Linked DNA regions of Hahella sp. HNIBRBA332. The protein of the gene in region 1 binds, or shares a complex with, the protein of each later gene. Links are inferred from orthologs where the notes say so. Each region holds a gene or a part of one and is shown on either strand. Other genes may lie near its edges.

Region 1 (8,242 bases):
GTCTGCGGCGACCCGAGAGCCAGCGATGGCCGCATCACCTTCATGGGCAAAGACATCACCGAAACACCCACATCCGAAATCATGCGTAGCGGTATCGCTATCGTGCCGGAAGGGCGTCGTGTTTTCTCTGGGCTCACAGTGGTCGAAAACCTGCAGATGGGCGCCTTCTTTTCTGACAAGAGCGACTTTGTGCGCACGCTGGAATATGTCTACGACCTGTTCCCACGCTTACGCGAACGTCACAGCCAACGTGCAGGCACAATGTCTGGCGGTGAACAGCAAATGCTGGCGATCGGGCGCGCCCTCATGAGCCATCCTAAAATGCTGTTCCTGGACGAGCCATCGCTGGGTCTGGCCCCGATTATCATCAACCAGATATTTGAGATCATCGGCAAGCTCAGAGAAGAAGGCATGACCATCTTTCTGGTGGAGCAGAACGCTAATCAGGCGCTGCGTCTGGCGGATCGGGGTTATGTACTGGAAAACGGCAAAGTCGTCCTTCAGGATACTGGCGCCAATCTGTTGGTGAACGAGGACGTCCGCAAAGCTTATCTCGGCGGCTAAACATTACCGCCCTTCTATACGGCGGCGCAGGCTACCCTGAGCGCCGCCTTTCCTTAAAAGTAATACCTGTAGACTATTCCAGCCTCCCATCTACCGTCACTGCGATTCCATTCCTGGGACAGGTGGGCCCTGAAAGCATGGTTTTGCGCCAAGTCGAAGTTTTGCTCCACCACTCCGCGATAGCGTATTTCATCACTGCTAAAGTACTCGCCTTCCACTTTGATGGACTGAAAGCCCCAAGGCAAATTTAATAGATAGCCCGCGCTTAATCCTGCCGCCGGGGTGATCCAGGTTTTAAAATCCGGGTCATGCTCCAGACGCGCCGTCAAAAAACCAAACAAACCCAGCCCTTCTGTTACGTCATAACTGCGTCCAGCGCCACCATTTAGTTGATAAGCCTTGTCACTGCCAACATCGCTCCATACACGCTCAAAGCCCGCCTGCACCTTCCATGACAATGGACGCAGAAACTTATTCACCGGGGACTGAGAGATAATATTAATGATGTCGAAGCGATGCAGCTCCCAGCCGTCATTCTCGAAATAACGTAACTGGGCGTCGCCCGCGATTATTTGAGCGCCTCGGGGATAACCTTCCTGGCGATCCTGCAGATCATGATAACTGTATCGAAATTGAAGCTGAGTAAAGCTATCGCCATCACGACTGCCCCCTCCAATGGCCACCATAGTGCTGCCATGTCCAGTCTCGGGAGGCTCTGGTGCTTCTGGCGCAACGCTATCCGCAGGTAGTTGGCTTATCTGCTGTAGCAGTTTAAAGCTACGGCGCGCCAGATCGGGACTCCTTTGCGTCTTTCTCTGTTCATAGCGAGTATAGCTATACGCCGTCTGCGCAACAGCTCCTTGCCGGGAAGGCGGTAAAGCACTGAAGTCCATGGACGCCATCATCTCAGGATTCGCCGCCACTTGGTAGGCAAGTTCTCTTTCAGGATCAGCCAGTCGGCGTATTCTCTCCTGCAGCAGCACAGCCTCTGAGGGACGGTAGCGCCGTTCCGCAACATAACGCCCTTCAATGACCGCACGCACAGTGTCCGCTGGTATTGCAGTAAAAGGAAACTTCGACGTCAGAGGCGCAGATGGCCGCGCGATCTCCAACAACTCAAGAAGACGGAAAGCGCAGTTTTCATCTAAAAAGTAGTACTTGAACCGCACGTCTTTCAGCTCCCACAAGTGCATCAGCATACGCTCTACTTCCTGGGGAGTCAGATTCAGGCGATACTCCCACATATCCCGGTTTTCCATGTAGCTGTACTCTTTGATCTTTTCAAAATATCTCATCATGCTGAACTGACCAGGGTAGCCGCCGGCAAGGCCTCGATACGCAAAGAAAATGGAATTGTCATCCCCATTAATAGTCGCCCCAAAGTTTAGCGCCCACGACAACCATTCTGAGTCGTCTTCAACGTCAGCGGGGTCAAACCTCAGAAATGTATGTCCGAACATTGACGACGGACTATTTAAATAAGCCGCTGGGAAAATCAGAGAGACTTTGGCCGCGTTTACCTCCTCTCGCCACTGGCGATACTCAGGGCATGATGAAGGCGCCTGCAAGACGGAATTATTCGGAAGCTGCGCCTCAAGCCACTTCTTACGCAAAGGAAAGCGACAGGAAATATTTTCTCTGACATCTCTATCCGCGCTCGTCATTGAGCGCAGGGTCGCTTCAAGCTCGACCTCTGCATCAACCTTTCCTGTTTCCGCCAGGAAAAAATCGGGATCATCAATGAAACTTGAATAGCCTGTTGGGCTTAAAGAATCAGAGCGAAAATGCAGCAATCCTAGCCATTCCGAGGATGAAGCCAAGGTTTTTAGCAATGGCTGCTGGTCGTTTAAGTCATTAGCAGCAGCCCCAGGAAGAGCAGCGAGTACGGGATTGATAAAAAGAAATGCAACAGGAAGAAAAACGGATAGGAAATGCTTCAACCGCATAGGGCGTCATGCGCTCTCGATTAGGACGGGGTAAGAGAAAAGAATCAACGCCCGGACTACCGGGCGTCGCTTCATGTTCTGACTTCAAGCGGCGTACTTGGAAAGCCTCACGTCGGTCTTCATCACATCCATGACGGACTGCATGACTTGCTCCGCCGTTACATTTTCACTTGGGAACAGCTGATTAAAGTTATCATGCATGACCTGGTTAAAACGTGCGCGGTCTTCCTGCTTCACCTCCAGAGCGACAGCAACAGTGGTTAAGGCGTCTCCATGGCCTCGCGCCACATCCTCAGAAAACTCATCCATAATTGGCGTGAGGTTGACCAAGGGGGATCCGCCGTAGGTCAACACGCCGTTAGCCGAACATCCGTTGGTTCCTGAGGTCATGCCGAATGTGTTATTACCTGAGGTACCATTAGTAATAGTGGCCAAAAGATGGATAGGTAATCCGCTCTCCCCTGCGAACAGCATATTGCCCCACCCACAATCCGGCCCCCCTGGGGCTTCGGCAAAAGCGCCGGAAGTCATCGACAAAAACCCAACAGCGAGCATCATTTTTCTCATAACGATTCCTCTTTCAACGTTAGCTTATTCTCGTCGCGTACCATTTGTGCAAGTATCAGCGCCCATCCCGGCAACAAACGCCAACCAACTCATTTAAACGAGTTGCGACAAACTCTTTCTGAAATAGGCATCAAACAGCTATGCTGAAACAGAAACGCTTGGTCATTTCTCACCAGGGCGTACAGACTTTGCGCCATTACATGGCCCGAGGTAAGCCTAGTTCAGGTATACAGGCAGATCAAATTGTGAACGTCACATCAGATAAATTTAATACTCTTACGAACGCCGTTCTCAAACTTGGATTGTTAGGGGCGCTACTATTTCTCAGCGCTTGTAGCGGGTTGCTTTTCTATCCGGACAAGCAGATCTATCGCACACCCGATCAAGCTCAAGTTCATTATGAGAACGTATTTCTCAACACACCGGATGGCGAGCGGCTTCATGGATGGTTGCTTCGCGCCTCAACCCCGCTGCGAGGAGTTATCTATTTCCTGCATGGGAATGCAGAAAATATCAGTACCCATTGCGGCAACGTGCTATGGCTTCCTCAGCAGGGCTATGACGTATTCTGTCTGGATTACCGGGGGTTTGGCCTATCTTCCGGCAAACCAGATATGGCAGGAGCGCTTAGCGATGTAGGCGCCGGTTACGAATGGTTGAGAGCGTATTATTCCGATGTAAACACGCCTTTTTTTGTACTTGGACAAAGCATCGGCGCAGTGCTCAGCATCAATTTTGTGGGCCAGATTCCTCCCGATACAGCTAAGCCCAGCGCCGTCATCGCTGACGCACCCTTTAGCGATCTGAGAGATATAGCTCGGGAAAAACTTGCTGCAGGATGGTTGACCTGGGCTTTTCAATATCCCTTTTCCTATATGCTTCCAGCGGAGTACGACCCAGTAGACTACGTCAGAAATATCTCCCCCATCCCTTTGCTGTTAATTCATAGCGCCTCTGATCAAGTCATTCCTTATCACCATGGGAAGAGAGTATTTCAGCACGCGGGCGACCCCAAGTACTTCTTAAGCACCGATACGCCTCATACAGCTACCTTTAGCGTTCCAGAATATCGCCAAGTATTGCTGAACTTTCTCGATAATCCCGAGCAATCTCCACTTTAAAATGTGTCTCGCCCTGAAATAGGTTGACACCTATTTCAGGACGGGTCATTGGCATAAAAAAAGCCGCATGAAGCGGCTTTTTTCTTGAGCGTGGAATTAACCAGCCATCCCCGCTTTTTCGTCTTCAGTCACTTCCTTCATAGAAAGTTTGATACGACCGCGAGCGTCAATATCCAGCACCTTAACGACGACTTCCTGACCTTCTTTCAGATAGTCAGTGACGTTCTCTACACGCTCTTGCGCGATCTGAGAAATATGCACCAGACCGTCTTTACCAGGCAGGATATTCACAAAGGCGCCAAACTCAACAATGCGCTCAACCTTACCACGGTACAGCTTACCAACTTCCGCTTCAGCCGTGATCTCGGTGATACGATAAATTGCCTCGTCCGCAGCCAATTTGCTCTCAGCGTAGATACGCACAGTGCCATTGTCGTCGATATCGATAGAAGCGCCGGTGTCTTCACAGATAGAACGAATGGTTGCGCCGCCCTTACCGATGACATCACGGATTTTATCCGGATCAATCTTGATGGTTTCCATCTTAGGCGCGTTATCCGCAACAGAGTCGCGTGGAGCGGAAATCACTTTATTCATCTCACCGAGAATATGGAGTCGCGCGTGCAGAGCCTGCTCCAACGCAATTTCCATGATTTCGTCGGTAATACCGTTGATCTTGATATCCATCTGCAGCGCTGTGACGCCCTTTTCGGTACCAGCCACTTTAAAGTCCATATCACCCAAGTGATCTTCATCGCCCAGGATATCGGTCAATACAGCAAAGCTTTCGCCTTCTTTAACCAAGCCCATTGCAATACCTGCAACTGGCGCTTTCACAGGAATACCTGCATCCATCAGAGCCAAGCTGCTGCCACATACGCTGGCCATTGAGCTAGAGCCATTCGACTCCGTAATCTCAGAGACACAGCGCACTGCATAGGGGAATTCCTCAAGATTCGGCATCAACGCTTGTACGCCACGACGCGCCAAACGACCATGACCGATCTCGCGACGACCAACGCCGCCAACTCGGGAGGCTTCGCCCACAGAGTATGGAGGGAAGTTATAGTGGAACAGGAACGAGTCTTTCTTCTCGCCTTCCAGCGCATCCACCATCAATACATCACGCATAGTGCCCAGAGTCGCCGTTACCAGTGCCTGAGTCTCCCCACGAGTAAACAGAGCGGAGCCGTGGGTATTCGGCAATACGCCGACTTCAATTTTCAGATCACGAACAGTTTTGGTGTCACGGCCGTCAATACGTGGCTCACCCTTCAAAATGTTCTGACGGACACAAGCCTTTTCAAGCTTGCTGAAGTACTTTTTGACCAATTCAGCTTCGAACTTGCCTTCTTCTTCACCAGCCAGTTCTTCTTCCGCCTGTTGGCGAAGCTCGCCCAATTTGGCGTAACGATCCGCTTTAACACGGATGCCATATGCTTCGCTGATAGAGCCAGCGAATTTGGCCTTCAGCGCTTCTAAAAGTTCAGCATTAACTTCTGGAGCCTGCCAATCCCACTTGGGCTTACCAGCTTCCTGAGCGAACTCTTTAATCGCCTGTACAGCCACCTGCATTTCCTGATGAGCGAACAATACTGCGCCAAGCATCTGGTCTTCAGTCAACTCTTTTGCTTCTGACTCAACCATCAGTACCGCATCTTCGGTGCCTGCGACAACCATGTCCAACTTGGAGTTTTCAATTGCCTTAAAGCCTGGGTTCAAAAGGTAACCGTCTTCGTCAGTGTAGCCAACGCGGGCAGCCGCCAATGGGCCCTGGAAGGGAACGCCAGAAATTTCCAATGCCGCAGCAGCGCCAATAATGGAGGCGATATCTGGATCAACATCCTTGTTTGCTGACATAACAGTACAGATGATTTGCACTTCATTCATGAAGCCATCTGGAAACAGTGGGCGAATGGGGCGGTCGATTAGTCGGGATGTCAGAGTTTCTTTCTCTGATGGACGCCCCTCACGCTTAAAGTAACCGCCAGGAATGCGCCCAGCGGCATAGGTTTTCTCTTGATAGTGAACAGAAAGAGGGAAGAAATCACGACCTGGAACGGCTTCTTTCTCTGCAACAGCGGTGACCAAAACAACAGTATCGTCCATTGTCACCAACACGGCTCCAGTGGCCTGGCGAGCTATTCGGCCAGTTTCCAGAGTGACTGTTGAGTTGCCGTATTGAAATGTTTTACGAACTGGGTTCACTTTGACTCCTTACGAGTGTTTTTAATTTTTAAGCTTAAATTTTAATCCGGAATCAGCTGCTACTTAGCGATTCGAGCCTTAGATACCCAACAAAGGAACCTTTGATTTATTCGATCTCTCAACAAGATCGCAGACTTCTCCAACACTTAAGGAGCAGGTGTGTACAGAAAATTTCCGTCAGCGCCCGACCCTCTTGCTTCAATTCATCTGGCGTAGCGCCTTCTGAAAATCATCAAGTATCGAATAAATCGGAGGTTCCTCAAAAAGTAACGGGGTATCAAATATTTGATACCCCGGATACTAAAGCAATACCTTTGTCTTCTTAGCGACGCAGACCCAGTTTCTGGATCAGGCCAACATAACGTTGGGTATCTTTGCCTTTCAGGTAATCAAGCAATTTACGACGCTGGTTAACCATACGGATTAACCCGCGACGAGAATGGTGGTCATGCTTATTCGCCTGGAAGTGCTCTTGCAGCTTGTTGATATTTGCAGTCAACAGAGCAACTTGAACTTCAGGAGAGCCAGTATCACCTTCCTTTACTTGATATTCCTTAACAATAGCCGATTTTTCGGTAGCAGATAATGCCATGATTTTTCTCCAAATATGCGATTAATGCGGAAACGACCGCGCATATTAACAGCCGCCCCATTCATTCAGCGCTTAGTGCGCTCACATTCAGTAACCGAACAGGCTTTACCGTTCCGTCACTCATCACTTCTCCCAAGCCAATAAATCTACGTCCGCCAGAATACAAACGCACCTTACCCTCGCTTGAGAGAGGCGATATTTTAACCGTTTGCCCTTGGATAATCGAGCCTGTATTAGCTTCATCCAACAATATTTCAGGGAAATACCGAACCGATGAATCAACAGGCAGCAAACGTCGTTGATATTCCTCTGCAGCAGCCTGGCGTCCACTTTCATCCTCAAATGGCGCAAAGGTGACGCTATCCTCTAGCACAAATGGTCCGCACCGAGTGCGTCGCAATTCGGCCACATGCGCACCACATCCTATAACTTGACCAATATCCTCCACAAGGTTTCGAATATACGTCCCTTTACTGCAAAGAACCCGCAAACGTAAATACGGTGGCGTATACTCCAGAAGCTCAAGCTCATGAATTACGATGTCCCTCGCTTCACGCTCGACCTCAATGCCTTGCCTGGCAAGCTTATAAAGCGGAGTTCCTTTGTGCTTAAGCGCAGAGTACATGGAGGGAACCTGTTTTAGAATCCCCCGAAATTGCTCAAGGATGTTTTCCAATTCGGAAATAGACAGATCAGGAATAGACGACTCACTAATGATATCGCCCTCGGCGTCAGACGTGGTGGTAGTGCGACCAAGGTAAGCGCACGTCACGTATTCTTTATCGGAATCTAACAGCAGCTGGCTAAACTTGGTCGCTTCACCGAAACACAAAGGAAGCACTCCGGTCGCAAGAGGATCCAAGGCTCCTGTATGGCCCGCCTTCTGCGCATTCAGCGCATACTTAACCTTTTGCAAAACCGCATTGGAAGTCCAGTCTTGCGGTTTATCAACAACCAATACGCCATCTAAAGGCACGCCTTTCTTACGCCTTGCCACCGCCGACTCTACCCTCAGTTGAGACTATCATCTTTAGTGTCAGTAGCGCCGTTATCTTTCGCACGTGCTTTCTGAATCAAAGCTCCCAAACGTTGCGCATTACTAACGGAAGCATCGTAATGAAAACGCAGTTGAGGCATGACCCTAAGCTTAATTGCACGCCCCAACTCGGAACGCAAGAATCCAGCCGCGCTCTCCAGAACTTTCAGAGAAGCTTTAGAGGCGTCGCCATCTTCCACATCTTTCA
Region 2 (6,410 bases), 3.5 Mb from region 1 along the record:
ACATCAGGCGCGAAGAGATTATACAGAGTTGAACACGGGTTATAAACCGAGCGTTGACTCCAAGCCTATATGCTGTAATCAGACTGGCAACCGATAAAACGGCGCCGAGAGACGCATATCCAGGCGGAACGAATTCCCGCGGTAGGGGCAATTACCTTCCCGCCCACCCTCTGATTATAAAAGAGGGTGGAAAACTAGTGACGACACGGCGCACGCATAGATAATGTACGGCTCGCACAATAGAGGCACAATCTGTAACTCTATGGTTGACCCGGATGATCCCATCCCATGGTCCACCAGCACATCTCCGCTGTGGCCTCACGCATCACCGTTCCGACTTGCTTAAGCGGTTTTTGGCGCCCACAGAACACTGAGTGGGACAAAAACATAAATGAAGCGAATGTTGATCAACGCAACTCAACCAGAGGAGTTGCGTGTAGCCCTCGTTGACGGACAAAAACTGTACGACCTGGACATTGAGTCCGGCACCCGCGAGCAAAAAAAATCCAATATCTATAAAGGCAAAATTACCCGCATAGAGCCCAGCCTTGAGGCCGCCTTTGTAGACTTCGGCGCAGAGCGCCACGGCTTCCTGCCCCTAAAAGAAATTTCCCGCGAATATTTCAAGAGTCAGCCGCAAAAAGGCGGCAAGATGAACATCAAGGATTTGCTGCAGGAAGGTCAGGAAATCATTATCCAGGTGGATAAAGAAGAGCGCGGCAATAAAGGCGCAGCTCTCACGACATTCATCAGTCTGGCTGGCCGCTACTTGGTGCTAATGCCAAACAACCCCCGCGCGGGCGGCATTTCTCGTCGTATTGAAGGCGATGATCGCGACCAATTGAAAGACGCCATGTCAGGCCTGACAGTCCCCAAAGACATGGGACTGATTATCCGCACTGCGGGCGTTGGCCGCTCCTCCAAAGAGCTGCAAAGAGACTTGGACTACCTGCTGCAATTCTGGGACTCCATCCGTCACGCATCAGATAGCAAACCAGCCCCCTTCCTGATCTATCAGGAGAGTAACGTAGTCATCCGCGCCACCCGCGACTACTTGCGCCAGGATATTGGCGAAGTTCTGATCGACCACCCTCAGGTGCATCAGGACGCGCTCAACTTTGTAAAAGCGGTGATGCCAAACTTCGAAAACCGTATCAAGCTGTACCAAGATGATATCCCTCTGTTCAATCGCTACCAGATTGAAAGCCAGATCGAAACCGCGTTCCAGAGAGAGGTAAAACTCCCGTCCGGCGGCTCTATTGTTATAGATCCTACCGAAGCCCTGGTTTCTATCGACATCAACTCTGCTCGCGCCACCAAAGGGGGCGACATTGAAGAGACCGCACTGCAAACCAACCTGGAAGCAGCAGACGAAATCGCACGCCAACTGCGTCTGCGCGATATTGGCGGTCTGATCGTTATCGACTTTATCGACATGACGCCCAACAAGAACCAGCGTGAGGTGGAGAATCGCCTGAAAGAGGCGCTGGAATTGGACCGCGCCCGCGTGCAAATCGGCAAAATTTCCCGCTTCGGCTTATTGGAAATGTCACGCCAACGCCTGCGTCCATCATTAGGCGAAACCCGTAACGAAATGTGCCCCCGCTGTAAAGGCCAGGGCTCTATTCGCGGAGTAGAGTCTCTTGCTCTTTCCGTCATGCGACTGATCGAAGAGGAAGCGTTTAAAGAGCGTACAGCGGAAGTCCGCGCAATCTGCCCAATCAGCGTCGCCACATACCTGCTGAACGAAAAACGTGAGAATTTAGCCAAAACGCAAAAGCGTCATGGCGTGAAAGTGATTGTAGTCCCGAACTCGCATATGGACACCCCTCACTTCGAAGTTCAGCGCATCCGGGACGACAACGCCAATGTTAGCGAGATCAGCTACAACGTGAAGCCTGAGATGGAAGAGAAAAATCCGGTTGAAAGCCTGCTGCACAAAGAAGTTGTGCGCCAGGAAGCCGCAGTAAAAACCATCGTGCCCAGCTCCACGCCTACCGCTCCAAGCGAGGAAGTCGGCCTGCTGAAACGCCTGCGCCAGAAAGTGTCAAAGATGTTCTCTGGTGAAAAGAAAGACAGCGATCTCAAGATTACTGTTACAGAGTCTCCGCAAACGTCACAAGACAAAGACGCCGGCCGCAGAAAAGTTAAAGTACGGGACCGTCAGGACGGGCAACGCGACAATCAACGTCAGGATTCCCGCCAAGCCGAATCCCGGGATGGCGGACAGGATAACCGTCGCGGCAACCGTGGTCGCAATGATGATCGTAACCAGCGCCGCAACGAACGCAATGAGCGCAACGACGGACAGAAAGATAGACGCCAACGCGACCGCGACTCCAACAAAGGCGACTCTCAGCGCGACCAAAAAGGCCGCAACGAATCACCGAAAGCGGAGTCAAGCAGCCAGGAAAAATCGGAGTTTAGCCGCCCGAGGCGCGATCGCTCCTCCGGCAAACCCGTCCCTCGCCCACAGCGCCAGGACAGACCTGAGCGCCAAGACAAACCTGAAACCCAGGAGAAAGTGACCGAGGAGACTGTAGAGCGCATCACTCCCACTGCAGCCGCCAGCGTCGCAGAAGAACCTGTGAAGGCTGAAATCGCTAAAGAGGTGTGGAACAAGTCTGTAGAAGCTATTGCTGGAGCAGAGAGCTCCGACAGCGTCCAACCGTCGCAGACCCAAGCGGAAGAGAAAAGCGCAGCGCCTGCTCAGCAATCAGAAAAGCAGCCCCATGAATCCGCTGACCAGAGTAAGGCGCCGCAAGATCGCGCGTCAGCGCAGTCAGCAAAACACTCCGATGCGGATTCACGCCAACGCAAACACGATGGCGTTGAAGCCAAGCAGGACGCAAGCGAAGGCGAGAAGGAAAAGCCTGAGCGCAGATCCCGGGCGGAGAATGATCCTCGCAACAAAGCGCGGCGCCCTAAGCGAGAGGCTACGGAGACCAAATCAGAAGAGACGCCCAAAAGCTCGCTAGAAAAACCCGTCTCACAAGCGAAAGCAAGCGCGCCTGAGGTGGACAGCCCTTCTGCGGAAAGTAAAAACAAGGAAGACAAGAAAGAGGAGCGTATGGCTAAGGCGCCCGCTGTCGAGCGACCAAAGAAAGAGGCGACCACAGAGCCCAAAGAGAAGCCAGACACAGCGCCTGCGACGGACAAAAGCGCAACCAAAACCGCGCCAGAGCCAACAGCAGAGAAGAAACTTTCCGACAAACCTACTGAGGCAGCTGCGGAAGAAGAGCCTAAGCGGGCCTTCAACGACCCTCGTGAGGTACGCAAACGCATACAGGCTCAGAAGACTCCCGCCGGCAATGGCGCGACTGGAGCAATGGCAACCCGGCAAATGGCGGCTCCCAAAGCCCCCGAAGCGGCAACCATCGAGTCCAAGACGGAAATGAAAGAGCCTGAGCAGCCTAAAAAGGCGCCAGCTCCAGCGGCCGAGAAACCTCGCGAGGAAGCAGAGTCTCCCAAGAGCGCTCCCAGCGCTCCGGAAGCGACCGTCTCCGATGTAAAGGCTGAAGACAAACCTTCATCACAGGACAGCAAGGCGTCACAAGCCTAAGCCGGCGATAACCGGCACAATGACGCGCCGACGGCGGGCCGCAACGCCAGCCGTCGGCGTCTCGCTTTTTGCTCCTGGTTCAGACCGAGACATACCGCAAACCTTATAAACGGGACGATCATGTCGGTGCAAAACGCGGATATTAATACTTCACATTTTTGCTGTAGCATCCACTATCGGCATAAATTAGACTGATTCAAAGCGTCCTCTAAGGAACCCGTCATGCAATCCGAAGCTTTTCCCTTTACCTCCCAGGAAATCGACCATCTTGAGTCATTGTTGTTCGACAACGACCAAGAAGAAGAAAACCTGGATCTATTTGGGATTCACGGTCTCTTGAGCGCCTTTGCCGTTGGTCCGGCGGATGCGGACGTCAACGAGTGGCTACGCCTTATTCTGGACGACTCCTGCCAACTGGAGAGCCAAGAACTTGAGGCAATCAAACAAGCCATTCTGAAGCTGTTCAAACATATCGAACAGCAACTTCACAGCGAAGAAAACGTCTCCGTACCAGAAGAAATTTTTGACGATGAAGACGCACTGGCTAACTGGTCTGCAGGATTCATTGAAGGCTTCTTGAGCAATGAAAAGCAGTGGTTTGAAGGCTACGACGAAGCTGCGGTGGCGTCACTCTTGCTACCCATGATGGCGCACTCTGAACTCTTTGAGGATGAAGACTTCGAGGACATAAAACACAATGACAAGCTGATGGCGGAGATGGCGGACCAGATTCCTGAGAATCTAACCGATCTATACCTGCTTTATCACGCTAAGCAGTAGGCTTTTTTAGGCGGCCCTCACACCTTGTCGAGGGTCGCGCTACCTCAGAAACCGAATCAACAGCTCGTCTAACTTCCCCATCAAATAGACCATCAGCCGACCATACCAACCCATTCTATTCAAAGAGTCCAAGGTTACCGCCCTGCTCTTCTTACGACACTGTTCGAAAAAGCCAGCCACTTGGGTGGCGAACTCCGCATTCCACACTTCCTGATTCGCTTCCAGGTTCCAGCGATATGTCCAATGATCGAGATTGAATGAACCAACTGAACACCAGTCGTCGCATATATATACTTTGGCGTGAATAAACGTCGGCTGGTATTCATACAATGCCACTCCCGCTCGCAGTAAAGAGCGATAATGACGCCGCGCGGCATAAGTCACTCCCGGGTGGTCACTGGTCAATCCCGGAACGATAATCTGTACTTTAACCCCTTTTCGAGCCGCCCAACGTAAAGCGCGCCTGACCCGCCAAGATGTAACGAAATAAGGAGTGATAATCTGCAGGCTGCCGTGGGAGCGCTTAATGCGGCGCAGTAACTCACGCACAATATCCTGTTTACGCCACCCCCAACCAAAAGCGGCGCGCCCAGTCATCTCGCCCCCTTTCGCCGCCGTACGCCCCAAAGGCAGTATGGTCTCGCTGCTTTCACGCCAGACTTCCCGAAACCCCCTATCCCAGTCCGTCAACACTGGTCCGGAGATAGTCACCGCCACATCCAGCCAGGCCGCCCCCGCCTCGTCGCCAATCGACTCGTATGCCATTTCTGGGACAGGTTCGCCGGGATCTGGAGTCTGCGGAAAAAAGTCATCCGTAATCCCAAAACCACCGACCAACGCCACCTCGCCGTCCACTAACACCAGTTTGCGATGATCTCTGTTGAAGTTTCGAGTCCAACGTCGATAATTTATGGGATTGTATGCAGCGACATGGATATTCGCCGGCAAGGCATGAGATAAAAAGAGGTCCCGTAGCACGGGGCGGGAGCCAAAATCATCCAGCAGTAAAAATACCTGTACCCCACGATTCGACGCCTCTTCCAATAAGGCATACACCCACTGAAAGGCCCGCCCTCTCTCCACCAAATACATTTCAATAAATATATAGTGACGGGCGGAGGAAAGCGCCTGATGTAGCGCTTGCAAAATTTCCATGTGTCCAATGTAGAAACTAAAAGCGTTGTCTCCGACAACCTTGCATCTATCCATGAGTGTTCATTTATTGTCGCGCGAGCAAGATGTCAATGAGACTGGGTAAAGATGGCGCCATTTTGGGAAATCTACCCAATTGACGCCAAGGCATCATAGCGCCGTGATAGTCGCTACCGGCGGATTGCGCCAACCCAAGCTTTCCGGCCTCCTGCTGAATCCAGCCGAACTCGCCAGAGTTGATGTCGGGCACCGACACCTCCACCGCATCTCCGCCACAGGCTTTAATTTCCCCCATTAAACGCCGCAGTTTCGTAGCCGTCATTTTGTATTTGAAAGGGTGCGCCAAGGAGCTATATCCCTTGCTACGTTTCACCGCAGAGAGAACTTCTTCAAGATCCGGCCAATACAACTTCACATCGCCAATCTTCCCTGCGCCCAGGTACTTCTTGAAAGCCACATCAATTGATTCAACCGCTTCCATTTCCACTAACGCCTGGGCAAAGTGCGGGCGAGCCGGCACGCCGCTCTCCGCATAGGCTTCCGCTCGAGCGTATAAATCGGCGATCTTCAGCTTTCTCTCCAATTTTTCGGCGATCACTCTGGCGCGATCCAAACGTCGCGTTTTCTGCTTCTCCAACAGCACTGCAACGTCACCGCCCTCCAGATCAAAATCAAACGCCAGCATATGCAGCGTCATTCCTTGCCATAGGCATGAGAACTCCGCACCGGCAATCAGCCTGATCCCTTGCGCCTTATCCAATGACGCATCCATCAAAGAACGCATCCCTTCCACGGTATCGTGATCCGTGATAGCTAAAGTTGTCAGTCCCCGGCTGACGGCCAGCTCCAACAGCTCTGCAGGACTTCGGGAGCCATCCGAAGCGGTGGTGTGACAGTGAAGATCGAAGTCATGATT

The links. Proteins that work in one complex are often made in the same cells at the same time.
Region 2: the proteins of pnp (region 1) and rne are in contact, whole or in part, in a cryo-EM structure (PDB 9QH0), measured with the Escherichia coli proteins. The link is inferred for Hahella sp. HNIBRBA332 from one-to-one orthologs.

Annotation. Positions count from the first base shown.
Region 1 is NZ_CP132203.1:4,554,978-4,563,219, forward strand. Bases 3,851-6,794 are described here. They hold pnp (polyribonucleotide nucleotidyltransferase), read right to left. Parts: upstream 6,407-6,794; coding sequence 4,295-6,406; downstream 3,851-4,294. Other genes in these bases: O5O45_RS20180 (alpha/beta hydrolase), read left to right, coding at 3,851-4,198; rpsO (30S ribosomal protein S15), read right to left, coding at 6,729-6,794. Outside these bases: O5O45_RS20165 (ABC transporter ATP-binding protein), read left to right, coding at 1-564; O5O45_RS20170 (Lnb N-terminal periplasmic domain-containing protein), read right to left, coding at 618-2,510; O5O45_RS20175 (DUF3015 domain-containing protein), read right to left, coding at 2,595-3,077; more of O5O45_RS20180, read left to right, coding at 3,218-3,850; more of rpsO, read right to left, coding at 6,795-6,998; tRNA pseudouridine(55) synthase TruB, read right to left, coding at 7,060-7,995; 30S ribosome-binding factor RbfA, read right to left, coding at 8,010-8,242. UniProt on the Escherichia coli protein: Involved in mRNA degradation. Catalyzes the phosphorolysis of single-stranded polyribonucleotides processively in the 3'- to 5'-direction. Also involved, along with RNase II, in tRNA processing.
Region 2 is NZ_CP132203.1:1,055,418-1,061,827, reverse strand. Bases 1-3,762 are described here. They hold rne (ribonuclease E), read left to right. Parts: upstream 1-391; coding sequence 392-3,562; downstream 3,563-3,762. Outside these bases: O5O45_RS04950 (YecA/YgfB family protein), read left to right, coding at 3,785-4,342; O5O45_RS04945 (phospholipase D-like domain-containing protein), read right to left, coding at 4,382-5,551; O5O45_RS04940 (PHP domain-containing protein), read right to left, coding at 5,562-6,410. UniProt on the Escherichia coli protein: Endoribonuclease that plays a central role in RNA processing and decay. Required for the maturation of 5S and 16S rRNAs and the majority of tRNAs. Also involved in the degradation of most mRNAs.